One region of the Stenotrophomonas sp. KH_052 genome, then DNA from elsewhere that is predicted to be linked to it. Evidence: riboswitches for the same ligand, from Rfam matches in the RefSeq annotation. Region 1 holds a riboswitch; the other holds the start of a gene.
What was found. A riboswitch is a leader RNA that binds a small molecule or an ion and turns the genes downstream of it on or off. The one in region 1 is predicted to bind glycine.
Positions count from the first base shown of each region.

Region 2: another riboswitch for glycine. It lies ahead of gcvP (aminomethyl-transferring glycine dehydrogenase); the one in region 1 lies ahead of AC3ITW_RS19820 (trimeric intracellular cation channel family protein).

Region 1 is NZ_CM174475.1:4,331,260-4,336,650, reverse strand. Features, by position in the region: gene AC3ITW_RS19830 (multidrug efflux RND transporter permease subunit) at 1-1,365, opposite strand, end outside; gene AC3ITW_RS19825 (MdtA/MuxA family multidrug efflux RND transporter periplasmic adaptor subunit) at 1,362-2,528, opposite strand; gene AC3ITW_RS19820 (trimeric intracellular cation channel family protein) at 2,813-3,430, opposite strand; glycine riboswitch at 3,513-3,618, opposite strand; glycine riboswitch at 3,632-3,721, opposite strand; gene AC3ITW_RS19815 (GIY-YIG nuclease family protein) at 3,762-4,028, shown strand; gene AC3ITW_RS19810 (hypothetical protein) at 4,101-4,520, shown strand; gene AC3ITW_RS19805 (nuclear transport factor 2 family protein) at 4,590-5,021, shown strand; gene AC3ITW_RS19800 (hypothetical protein) at 5,026-5,391, shown strand, end outside.
Region 2 is NZ_CM174475.1:3,568,633-3,574,023, forward strand. Features, by position in the region: gene AC3ITW_RS16480 (siderophore-interacting protein) at 1-15, opposite strand, end outside; gene AC3ITW_RS16485 (multidrug effflux MFS transporter) at 158-1,384, opposite strand; glycine riboswitch at 1,683-1,785, shown strand; gene gcvP (aminomethyl-transferring glycine dehydrogenase) at 1,848-4,715, shown strand; gene AC3ITW_RS16495 (VOC family protein) at 4,816-5,226, opposite strand; gene AC3ITW_RS16500 (amino acid permease) at 5,333-5,391, opposite strand, start outside.

The DNA of each region.
Region 1 (5,391 bases):
CAGGTCGGCCATGAACAGCAGCGGGATCAGCACCGCGATCAGCGAAACAGTCAGCGACACCAGGGTGAAGCCGATCTCGGCTGCGCCTTTCAGCGCTGCATCGCGGGGGCTTTCGCCTTCCTCCAGATGGCGGGCGATGTTCTCCAGCATCACGATGGCATCGTCCACCACGAAGCCGGTGGCGATGGTCAGCGCCATCAGCGTGAGGTTGTTGAGCGAATAGCCGGCCAGCAGCATCACCGCGAAGGTGCCGACCAGCGACAGCGGCACTGCAACGCTGGGAATCAGTGTGGCCGGCAGATTGCGCAGGAACACCCAGGTGACCAGCACCACCAGGCCGATGGCCAGTACCAGTTCTTTCTGCACGCCGCGCACCGACGCGCGGATCGATTCGGTGCGGTCGCTCAGTACATTCATCTGCACGCCGGCGGGCAGCGTGGCCTGCAGCTGCGGCAGCAGCGTACGCACCTGCTCGACCACGGCGATCACGTTGGCGCCGGGCTGGCGCTGGATGTTCACCAGCACTGCCGGCGTGGTACCGCTCCACGCAGCCAACTGGCGGTTCTCGGCGCCATCGGTAATGGTGGCTACATCGCCCAGCCGCAGCGGCGCGCCGTCGCGCCAGGCCAGTATCAGGGCACGGTACTCATCCACGCTGCGCATCTGATCGTTGGCATCGAGCATCACCGCGCGGATCGGGCCATCGAAACTGCCCTTGGGCAGGTTGACGTTGGCGGCGGCGATGGCGGTGCGGATGTGGTCCATGCCCAGGTTGTTGGCGGCCAGCGCCGCTGGATTGACCTGGATGCGCACCGCCGGGCGCTGGCCACCGGCCAGGCTGACCAGGCCGACGCCGGGCAACTGCGCCAGGCGCTGGGCGATGCGCGTATCCACCAGATCGTGCACCTGCGGCAGCGACAGGCCTTGCGAGGTCACCGCCAAGGTCAGGATGGGGGTGTCGGCCGGGTTGACCTTGCGGTACACCGGCGGCACCGGCAGGTCCCCGGGCAGGAAGCTGCCCGCCGCGTTGATGGCGGCCTGCACGTCCTGCTCGGCCACACCCAGCGACACCTCCAGCCCGAACTGCAGGGTAATGACCGAGGCGCCACCGGAACTGGTCGACGACAGTTGTTTCAGGCCGGGAATCTGGCCGAGCTGGCGCTCCAGCGGTGCGGTGATGGTGCGTGTGGTCAGTTCGGGGCTGGCCCCCGGATACAGCGTGGTGATCTGGATGATCGGGTAATCGACCTGCGGCAGCGCCGCCACCGGCAGCAGGCGATAGGCCAGCACGCCGGACAGCAGCAGCGCCACCATCAGGAGAGTCGTTGCGACCGGGCGCAGGATGAACGAGCGCGAGAGGTTCATGCGCCGGCCTTGGTCGCGGCCTCCTCGGTGATGATCTCCACCGCCGTGCCGTCTTCCAGCCCGTCGATGCCTTCGATCACCACCTTGTCCCCTGCGGCCAGCCCGGAGCGCACGGCCACGCGTCCATCATCGGCCGGACCGAGCACCACGGTGCGGCGTTGTGCCTTGCTGTCCTTGTCGACGATATGCACGTAGTTGCCCTGGCTGCCGAACTGCACGGCGGCATCGGGAATCAGCAGCGCGGGCTGCTCGCCCAGCTGCAGGCGGACGTTGACGAACTGGTTGGGGAACAGCGCCAGATCGTGGTTGTCGAAGTGCGCACGCAGTTTCAACGTGCCGGTGGTGGTATCGATGCGGTTGTCGACGCTGGACAGCGAGCCGCGGGCCAGCTGCCGGCGTTCTTCGCGGTCCCAGGTTTCCACCGCCAGTGCCGGTTGCGCCTGCACGGCATCGAGCAGCGCCGGCAGCTCGGGTTCGGGCACGGTGAACAGCACGCTGATCGGTGCGGTCTGTGCCAGCGTCACCAAGCCTTCGGCATCGCTGGCACGCACCAGGTTGCCCACATCCAGCCGGCGCAAGCCGACGCGGCCACTGACCGGTGCGGTAATGCGGGTGTACTGCAGCTGCAGGCGTGCCTCGTCAACAGACGCCTGATCGCTGAGGCGGCGGCCCTGCAGCTGGCGCACCTTGCTCTGCTGGTCGCTCAATTCCTGCCCGGACACGTAGTTCTGCTTCTGCAGTTCGCGGTAGCGCTGCAGCTGGCGTTCGGCGTTCTCCAGCTCGGCCAGATTCTGCTGCTGGGTACCCTGGGCCTGTGCCAGCTTCACTTCATACGGGCGCGGGTCGATCTGCGCCAGCAGATCGCCGGCCTTCACCTGCTGGCCTTCCTGGAAATGCAGCCGCAGCAGTTCGCCATCCACGCGGCTGCGTACCACCACGCTGTGCAGCGGGGTGACCGTACCGACCGCCTTCAGGCGCAGCACCAGCGGCTCGGCGCTGGCACGCGCCACGCGTACCGGCACCGTCTTGCCCGGCGCATCGTCGCTGCTGCCGGCGCCATTCCGGGGCCACAGCCACCACGCCAGAAGGGCGGCGAGGGCAATGGCCAGCACCGCCCACAACAGGCGGGCACGACGGAAACGGGAATTTTCGGCGACAGACATGGGGCATCCTGCGCCCTGCGCGCGCAGGGACATGCGGGCCCGTCGGTGCGTTCACGGCATCACGGGCAGCGGGGAGGGAGTGTCTGGCGGGGCCGCGGGCGCGGCGTGGCTGGATGCCGTCGCAGCAGCGACGGGGCGACAATGGTAGCCAATCACCCCGGTCAATGCCGCATGACCATGGTCATGCAACGCATTCGGTAGTGCCGGCCGCTGGCCGGCAACCTGCTGGAATCTGAGGGCGTGTGCCGTGTTGCCGGCCAGCGGCCGGCACTACCGTCAAACAATCAATGCACTTCGTCGTGGTACACGAACTTCGGCATTTCCCAGCGGTAATGGATCGCCAGCAGGCGCAGCGCGAAGCCGCCGCCCAGGCAGCACAGGATCGCGGTAGCGTCGGCCACACCCCAGTGCAGCAGCAACAGGTAGGCCGCGCCGGTCAGCAGCGCGATGATCGCGTACAGCTCCTTCTGGAAGATCAGCGGCACCTCGTTGCAGAGGATGTCGCGCAGCACGCCGCCGAAGGCGCCGGTCAGCATGCCGGCAATCAGCACGATCGGCATGGCATGGCCGGCCTCACGTGCGATCGAACAGCCGATCAGGGTGAAGGCGATCAGGCCCAGTCCATCGAGCACCAGGAAGGTGCGTCGGAAGTGGTGCATCCAGCGTGCGACCCAGGTGGCGATCAGCGCCGCACACACGGTGAAGCCCAGGTACTCGGGATGCTTCACCCAGCCCAGCGGATAGTGACCGAGCAGGATGTCGCGCAGTGATCCGCCGCCGAGGGCGGTAACGCAGGCGATCATGATCACACCGAACAGGTCCATGCGGCGGCGGCCGGCGGACAGCGCGCCGGTCATGGCTTCGGCGGAAATGGCGATCAGGTAGATGATGGACAGCAGCATGGGACAGGCTCCGGGCGCGGTGGGGCCGGCCATGCGCGTGTACCGCCACTGCCTGCGCAATGACGGGATGACGATGACCGGTGCCGCTCCCGCTGTCCTTTTGCCTGAGAGTTCAGCGGCATGGGCCGCGTGCCCCTTCGGCGGATCGTGCCGGGCATGCCCGGTGACCTCTCTCCAGCTCGGCGAGTCGAATGCATGGTTGGTGGGATTCCAGCCCACCGGCCTGAGCGATCATGGGAGCCTGCGCCTTCGGCGGGCGCCAGCGCGGCGCCTCTCTCCTGCATTCGGGCGCCAGTATATCCGCTGCAGTGCAACACGGCATAATCCGGCCATGGCCTCGTCCCTGCGCCCGTGGTTCCTGTACCTGCTCGAATGCCGCGATGGCAGCTATTACGCCGGCATCAGCACCGACGTGGACGCGCGTTTCGCTGCCCACCAGGCCGGGAAGGGTGCGCGTTACACCCGGGCGCGGCCGCCGCTGCGCGTACTGGCCGTGCGCGAGTACCCGGACCGGGCCGCCGCCTCGCGCGCCGAATGGCAGCTCAAGCAGCAGCCGCGCGAACGCAAACTGGCCTGGCTGCAGGCACCGGTCCTGTAGATCCACGCCTTGCGTGGATGGAGACGCCGCCCATGCCATGATCGCCACAGCCATGGACATAGGATTGGTCCGATGAAGACCTGCTGGATGCTGCTGTTCACCACCTGCATGACCTTGCCGGCCTGCGCCCAGGCGCCGACCTCGCCGCCACTGCAGCACGGGCAGATCGGAACCGCCGCAGAGCTGGCCGCGCAGCGTGGCCCGGCCACTGCTGACCCCATCCACCTGCGCCGTGACCGGGTGCCGCCCGATCTGGTCGACCTGATTCCGCTGGCCGAAAAATGGGGCATCGGCGATGACCTGCTGCGCGACGAGATGCAGGAACGTGCCACCGACGCGGAAAAGCGCGCGATGGCCGATGCACTGAAGCATCGGCATGCGCGCATCACCGCCTGGCTCGACAGTTTCCCGAAGGGCCAGCCGATGACCGACGAAGCGGCCGCGTTCATGTACATGCAGCTGGGCGTCGACGAAATGGGCCTGATGCAATAGATCCGCGCCACGCGTGGGTAAGTACGCCGCCCATGCCATGATCATCCCGCCCCAGCCTTGGAGACCAGGATGTCCACGCTTGCCATGTTGCTCGCTGTTGCTGGTGCGACAAGCCCCGCCGCCGACCCGGCCACGATCGCGGCCATCGAAGCCACCTGCCACGATTACGTCGACGGCCAGCTGGAGGCCGACCCGCAACGCGTCGCCCGCTCCCTGCACCCGGACCTGGCCAAGCGCGCGGTCCTCGGCGATACACCCGACGAACGACTGGGCCTGCGCCGCATGTCGAAGGAAGAGCTGGTCTCGTTGACGAAGCAGGGCGCGCTGAAGACCCCGAAGGATCAATGGAACCGCCGCTGCACGGTGCTGGACGTGACCGGCAACGCGGCCTCGGTGCGGCTGGAAACCCCGTGGTTCGTCGACTACTTCCACATGGGGCGCTTCGACCAGCGCTGGGTCATCGTCAACGCACTGTGGTATCCGAAGCCGAAGGCGCTGTAGAGCGATGCGTGCCGCCGGCAAAGCATGGATCTCCGTCGTCGTACTGGTCGCCGGTATCGCGCTGCTGCCTGGCCTGCTGTACCTGCTCGGGCTGGCGCTGGTGGAAGGCCGGCCGCAGCCGGCAGACCGTGCGCCCAGTGGTGTGGCTGCATGCAGCAGTGAGCAGCGCACGGGATTCCAGCCGATGAATCCATGGAGCTTCACGACGCGGTTCTTCGATCCTGAGGCGTTGAAGAAGGCGACTGATGTCGAGCGCGAAGCGTTCTGGGTTGCACGCCGCCACCTGATGCGGCAGCCAAGGCACGACATGCTGCGCTGGCATCTCAGCAGTACCGCACTGACAATCTGGATCACCCGGCATTGGAGTAGC
Region 2 (5,391 bases), 760 kb from region 1:
CTGCTGCGCAGCCATGGGGGTACCTCATGCGACGACATCGGATTGGCTGGCTGTCGTGCATCCACGCACCGGCTGGCTGGAATGCCCAGCCTAGTCCGGTTGTCCGCGGCTGCAAGGATGTGCCGGCATCGCCGCCTGCCCTACCCCTGCGTGCTGCTCAATGGCCCGTGCAGGCTGCCTGCGCCGCGCGCTCGCGCTGGTGTTCCCAGTACCAGAACACGAAGCCGGCGCCGAAGAACGCGGCCTGGCCCAGTGCCAGGTGCAGCGGGCTGGCGCTGAGCAGCGGCGACACCACGCCGGCCACCACGGTGCTGATCATCAGCTGCACGAAGGCCTGCAGCGAGGACGCCAGGCCACGCTGGTGCGGATACATGTCCAGCACCGCCAGCGCCAGGATCGGGAAGATCAGCGCCATGCCCATGCCGCCCAGGAAGATCGGCATCACCGCCCACGGCAGTGCGAACTGTGGCGCCAGGCCGACGTAGCCGATGTTCAGCAGCACCGACAACGCACACAGGCCGAAACCGATGGCGACCTGTCGCGTGGGGCTGCTGTGCCCGGCCATGCGCCCGGACAGGAACGAGCCGGTGGTCATGCCGCCGATGGTGGGAATGAACAGCCAGGCGAAACCGCCCTCGCCCAGGTGCAGGTGCTGCATCACGAACACCGGCGCCGAGGAGATGTACAGGAACACGCCACCGAAGCCGATGCTGCCGGCCAACGCCAGGCGCAGGAAACGCGGATTGAAGCCGATGCGAACGTAGTCGCGCAGCAGCACGCGCGGTGACAACGGCACGCGCGCCTCGACCGGATGGGTTTCCGGCAGGTAGCGTGCAGTGGCCGCCAGCAGCACCAGCGCGAACACCACCAGGAACCAGAAGATCAACGGCCAGCCAGCGCCGCTGAGCAGGATCCAGCCACCGATGATCGGGGCGATCGCCGGGGCGATGCCGAACAGCATCGACACCTGGCTCATCAGCCGCTGTGCGTCATGGCCGTGGTACAGGTCGCGGATCACCGCTCGGCCGACGATCATGCCGACACCTGCCGACAAGCCCTGCAGTGCGCGGAAGCCTAGCAGCGTGGTCAGGTCAGTGGACAGCGCACAGCCGACTGAGGCGCCGACGAATATCACCAGGCCGCCGAGGATCACCCGCTTGCGGCCCCAGGCATCGGACAGCGGGCCATGGGCCAGGCTCATCAGGCCGTAGAACAGCAGGTACACGCTGATGGTCTGCTGCACCGCCACTTCGTCCACCGCCAGGCGCTGGGCCAGCTGCGGGAACGCCGGGAAGATGGTGTCGATCGAGAACGGACCGAACATGGCCAGGCCAGCAAGCAGCAGGGCCATGCGGCGGGTGGAAGGAGCAACAGCGGCGGTCATGGAGAGGCGTCCGGCAGGGCCATGCGCGGCACGCACGGCGGGCGCCAGTCCCCTGAAACAGGGACAGCGCCAGATGAATTCGGGTATCCGCCCATCATAGGTGGGGATTGCGCCCCGCGCCATGCACGGATGCACAAAACGCACGGCCGGGCCATCGGCCATTCAGGCGCAGCGGCGCCTCCCGGGAGCGGCCGGCCGGCGCGCAACGGGCTATAATCGGCGGGCAACACGGTGGGAGAAGCGGAACACCGCTGCCGAAGGCGCAACGCCCGTAATCGCTCAGGCCCGATACCACCCGTAACAGAACTCTGGAGAGACCGGTTCGATCCGGCGCCGAAGGGGCACGAAGCTGCGGTCCGCCGCGCTTTTAAACTCTCAGGCAAAAGGACAGAGGGGCGCCCCGCAGACCGCCGACCGGCGGCTTGTGCCCGTGCGTGTGCCCTTTCCTGACGGATCCTTCGCCATGTCCCAGAACACCCCTTCCCTGCGTGAGCTCGAGCATCATTCGGCCTTCGTCGAGCGCCACATCGGCCCCAACGATGCCGAGATCGCACAGATGCTCGGCGTCATCGGCCACGCCTCGCTGGATGCGATGACCGATGCCATCGTGCCGGCCAAGATCAAGTCGCCGGCACCGCTGGCGCTGCCGGAGTCGATCACCGAAGTGCAGGCGCTGGCGAAGATCCGCGCGATCGCCGACAAGAACACCGTACTGCGCAGCTTCATCGGCCAGGGCTACTACGGTACCCACACGCCGAACGTGATCCTGCGCAACATCCTGGAAAACCCGGCCTGGTACACCGCCTACACCCCGTACCAGGCGGAAATCTCGCAGGGCCGCATGGAAGCGCTGATCAACTTCCAGACCCTGTGCGCCGACCTCACCGGCATGGAAATCGCCAACGCCTCGCTGCTGGACGAAGCGACCGCCGCCGCCGAAGCGATGACCCTGGCCAAGCGTTCGGCCAAGTCGAAGTCGGACACCTTCTTCGTGCACGACGCCGTGCACCCGCAGACGCTGGAACTGCTGCGCACCCGCGCCGAACCGATGGGCATCGTGCTGCGCGTGGGTACGCCGGCCGAAGCGCTGGAAGCGGACAGCTTCGGCCTGCTGCTGCAGTACCCGGATACCTTCGGCCAGGTGGGCGATTACAAGGCGCTGGTCGATGCCGTGCACGCACGCGGCGGCCTGGTGGCGGTGGCCACCGACCTGCTGGCGCTGACCCTGCTGGCTGCCCCCGGCGAATGGGGCGCGGACATCGTGGTCGGCAACAGCCAGCGTTTCGGCGTGCCGTTCGGCTTCGGTGGCCCACATGCGGCGTTCATGGCCTGCCGCGATGCCTACAAGCGTTCGATGCCGGGCCGCCTGATCGGTGTGTCGATCGACGCACAGGGCAACCCGGCCTACCGCCTGACCCTGCAGACCCGCGAGCAGCACATCCGTCGCGAGAAGGCCACCTCCAACATCTGCACCGCGCAGGTGCTGCTGGCGGTGATGGCCTCGATGTATGCCGTCTACCACGGCCCGGAAGGCCTGACCCGCATCGCCCGCCGCACCCACCGCCTGGCCTCGATCCTGGCTGCGGCACTGCGCAAGGCCGGCGTGCAGGTCGGTGGTGACTTCTTCGACACCCTGCATGTCACCGGCGTGCACGCCGAAGAGATCCACGCCAAGGCCCGTGCCGCCGGTTACAACCTGCGCGCGATCGACAGCGACTCGGTCGGTATCAGCCTGGACGAAACCACCACCCGCGCCGACATCGTCGCCGTGGCTTCGGTGTTCGGTGCTTTGCTGGATGTGGACGCACTGGATGCCAGCACTGCCGACGCACTGCCGGCCGGCCTGCTGCGCCAGTCTGAATTCCTGACCCATCCGGTGTTCAACACCCACCACAGCGAGCACGAACTGCTGCGCTACCTGCGTTCGCTGGCCGACAAGGACCTGGCGATGGACCGCACGATGATCCCGCTGGGCTCGTGCACGATGAAGCTCAATGCCACCGCCGAGATGATCCCGGTGACCTGGCCGGAGTTCTCGCAGATCCATCCGCTGGTGCCGGCCGACCAGGCGCTGGGCTACAAGGAACTGATCGACTCGCTGGAAGCGATGCTGGTGGAATGCACCGGCTACGACGCGGTGAGCCTGCAGCCGAACTCCGGCGCGCAGGGCGAGTACGCCGGCCTGCTGGCGATCCGTGCCTACCACCGCTCGCGCGGCGAAGACCATCGTGACATCTGCCTGATCCCGGATTCGGCGCACGGCACCAACCCGGCATCGGCACAGATGTGCGGCATGAAGGTGGTGGTGACCAAGACCGATGCCAACGGCAACGTCGACGTCGAGGACATCCGCCTCAACGCCGAGAAGTACAGCGACCGCCTGGCCGCGATCATGATGACCTACCCGTCCACGCACGGCGTGTTCGAGGAAGAGGTGGTGGAGATCTGCGAGATCATCCACAAGCACGGCGGCCAGGTGTACACCGACGGTGCCAACATGAACGCCCTGGTCGGCGTGGCCAAGCCGGGCAAGTGGGGTTCGGACGTTTCCCACCTGAACCTGCACAAGACCTTCTGCATCCCGCACGGCGGCGGCGGCCCGGGCGTTGGCCCGTGTGCGGTCAAGGAGCACCTGGCGCCGTTCCTGCCGGGCAAGCTGGGCGACCACGGCCCGGTCGGTATGGTCAGCGCAGCCAGCTTCGGCAGCGCGTCGATCCTGCCGATCAGCTGGATGTACATCGCGATGATGGGCACCGAAGGCCTGCGCAAGGCCACCCAGGTCGCCCAGCTCAACGCCAACTACATCGCCAAGCGCCTGGCTCCGCACTTCAAGACCCTGTACACCGGCCGCAACGGCCTGGTCGCACACGAGTGCATCCTGGACGTGCGCCCGCTGGAGAAGACCAGCGGCATCGGCGCCGAGGACGTGGCTAAGCGCCTGATCGACTTCGGCTTCCATGCCCCGACCCTGAGCTTCCCGGTGGCCGGCACGCTGATGGTCGAGCCGACCGAGAGCGAGTCGCTGCATGAGCTGGACCGCTTCATCGACGCGATGATCCAGATCCGCGAAGAGATCACCGCGATCGAAGACGGCCGCCTGGACCGCGAGGACAACCCGCTGAAGAACGCGCCGCATACCGCGACCGCGGTGACCGCCAGCGAGTGGACCCACGCCTACCCGCGCGAACTGGCTGCGTTCCCGCTGCCGAGCCTGAAGCTGCAGAAGTACTGGCCGCCGGTGGCGCGCGTCGACAACGTGTACGGCGACAAGAACGTGATGTGCGCCTGCATCCCGGTCGATGCCTACAAGGATGACGAAGTCGAGGCGTAAGCCATCGCGGCATCGGAAATGAGAACGGCCCGCGCAAGCGGGCCGTTTTTGTTTTCCGGTAGCGCCGGGCCATGCCCGGCGAGCGCAGCGGCAGAACGCTTCACGGATCCGGCATCTGCCCCAGGCTCAACTGCCACGACACCCCGAAGCGGTCCTGCACCCAGCCATAGCGATTGCTGAAGTCATAGTCGCCCACCGGCATCAACCAGTGGCCCCCCTCGCCCAGCACCCGCGCGGCACGCTCGAACTGCTCGGCGCCCGAACACTCCACGAACAGCGAGATCGACGGCGAGAATGTGAAATCGTGCACATCCAGGCTGTCAAAGCACAGGTAATGGGTGCCGCCGAGCAGGAAGATGGCCTGGCGCACCTGCCCCGGCACGCCGGCACCGGCGCCGTCCGGATGGCGCTGCATTGCCAGCAGGCGGAAATCGGCGAAGGCTTCGGCGTACAGGGCCAGGGCGGCCTCGGCCTGGCCGGTGAACATCAGGAAGGGGCGACTGCGCAGCATGCGGTACTCCTGGTCGACGGGCTGGTGACGGCCCACACGATCAGGATGGCATGCCGCATGTGCGCAGGGTGTATCGGTAGCGCCGGGCCATGCCCGGCGACATCAATCACGCCTCGCGCATGCGCCGTGCGATGGCGCTGCTGGCGGCGATCGTGGCAGTCAGCG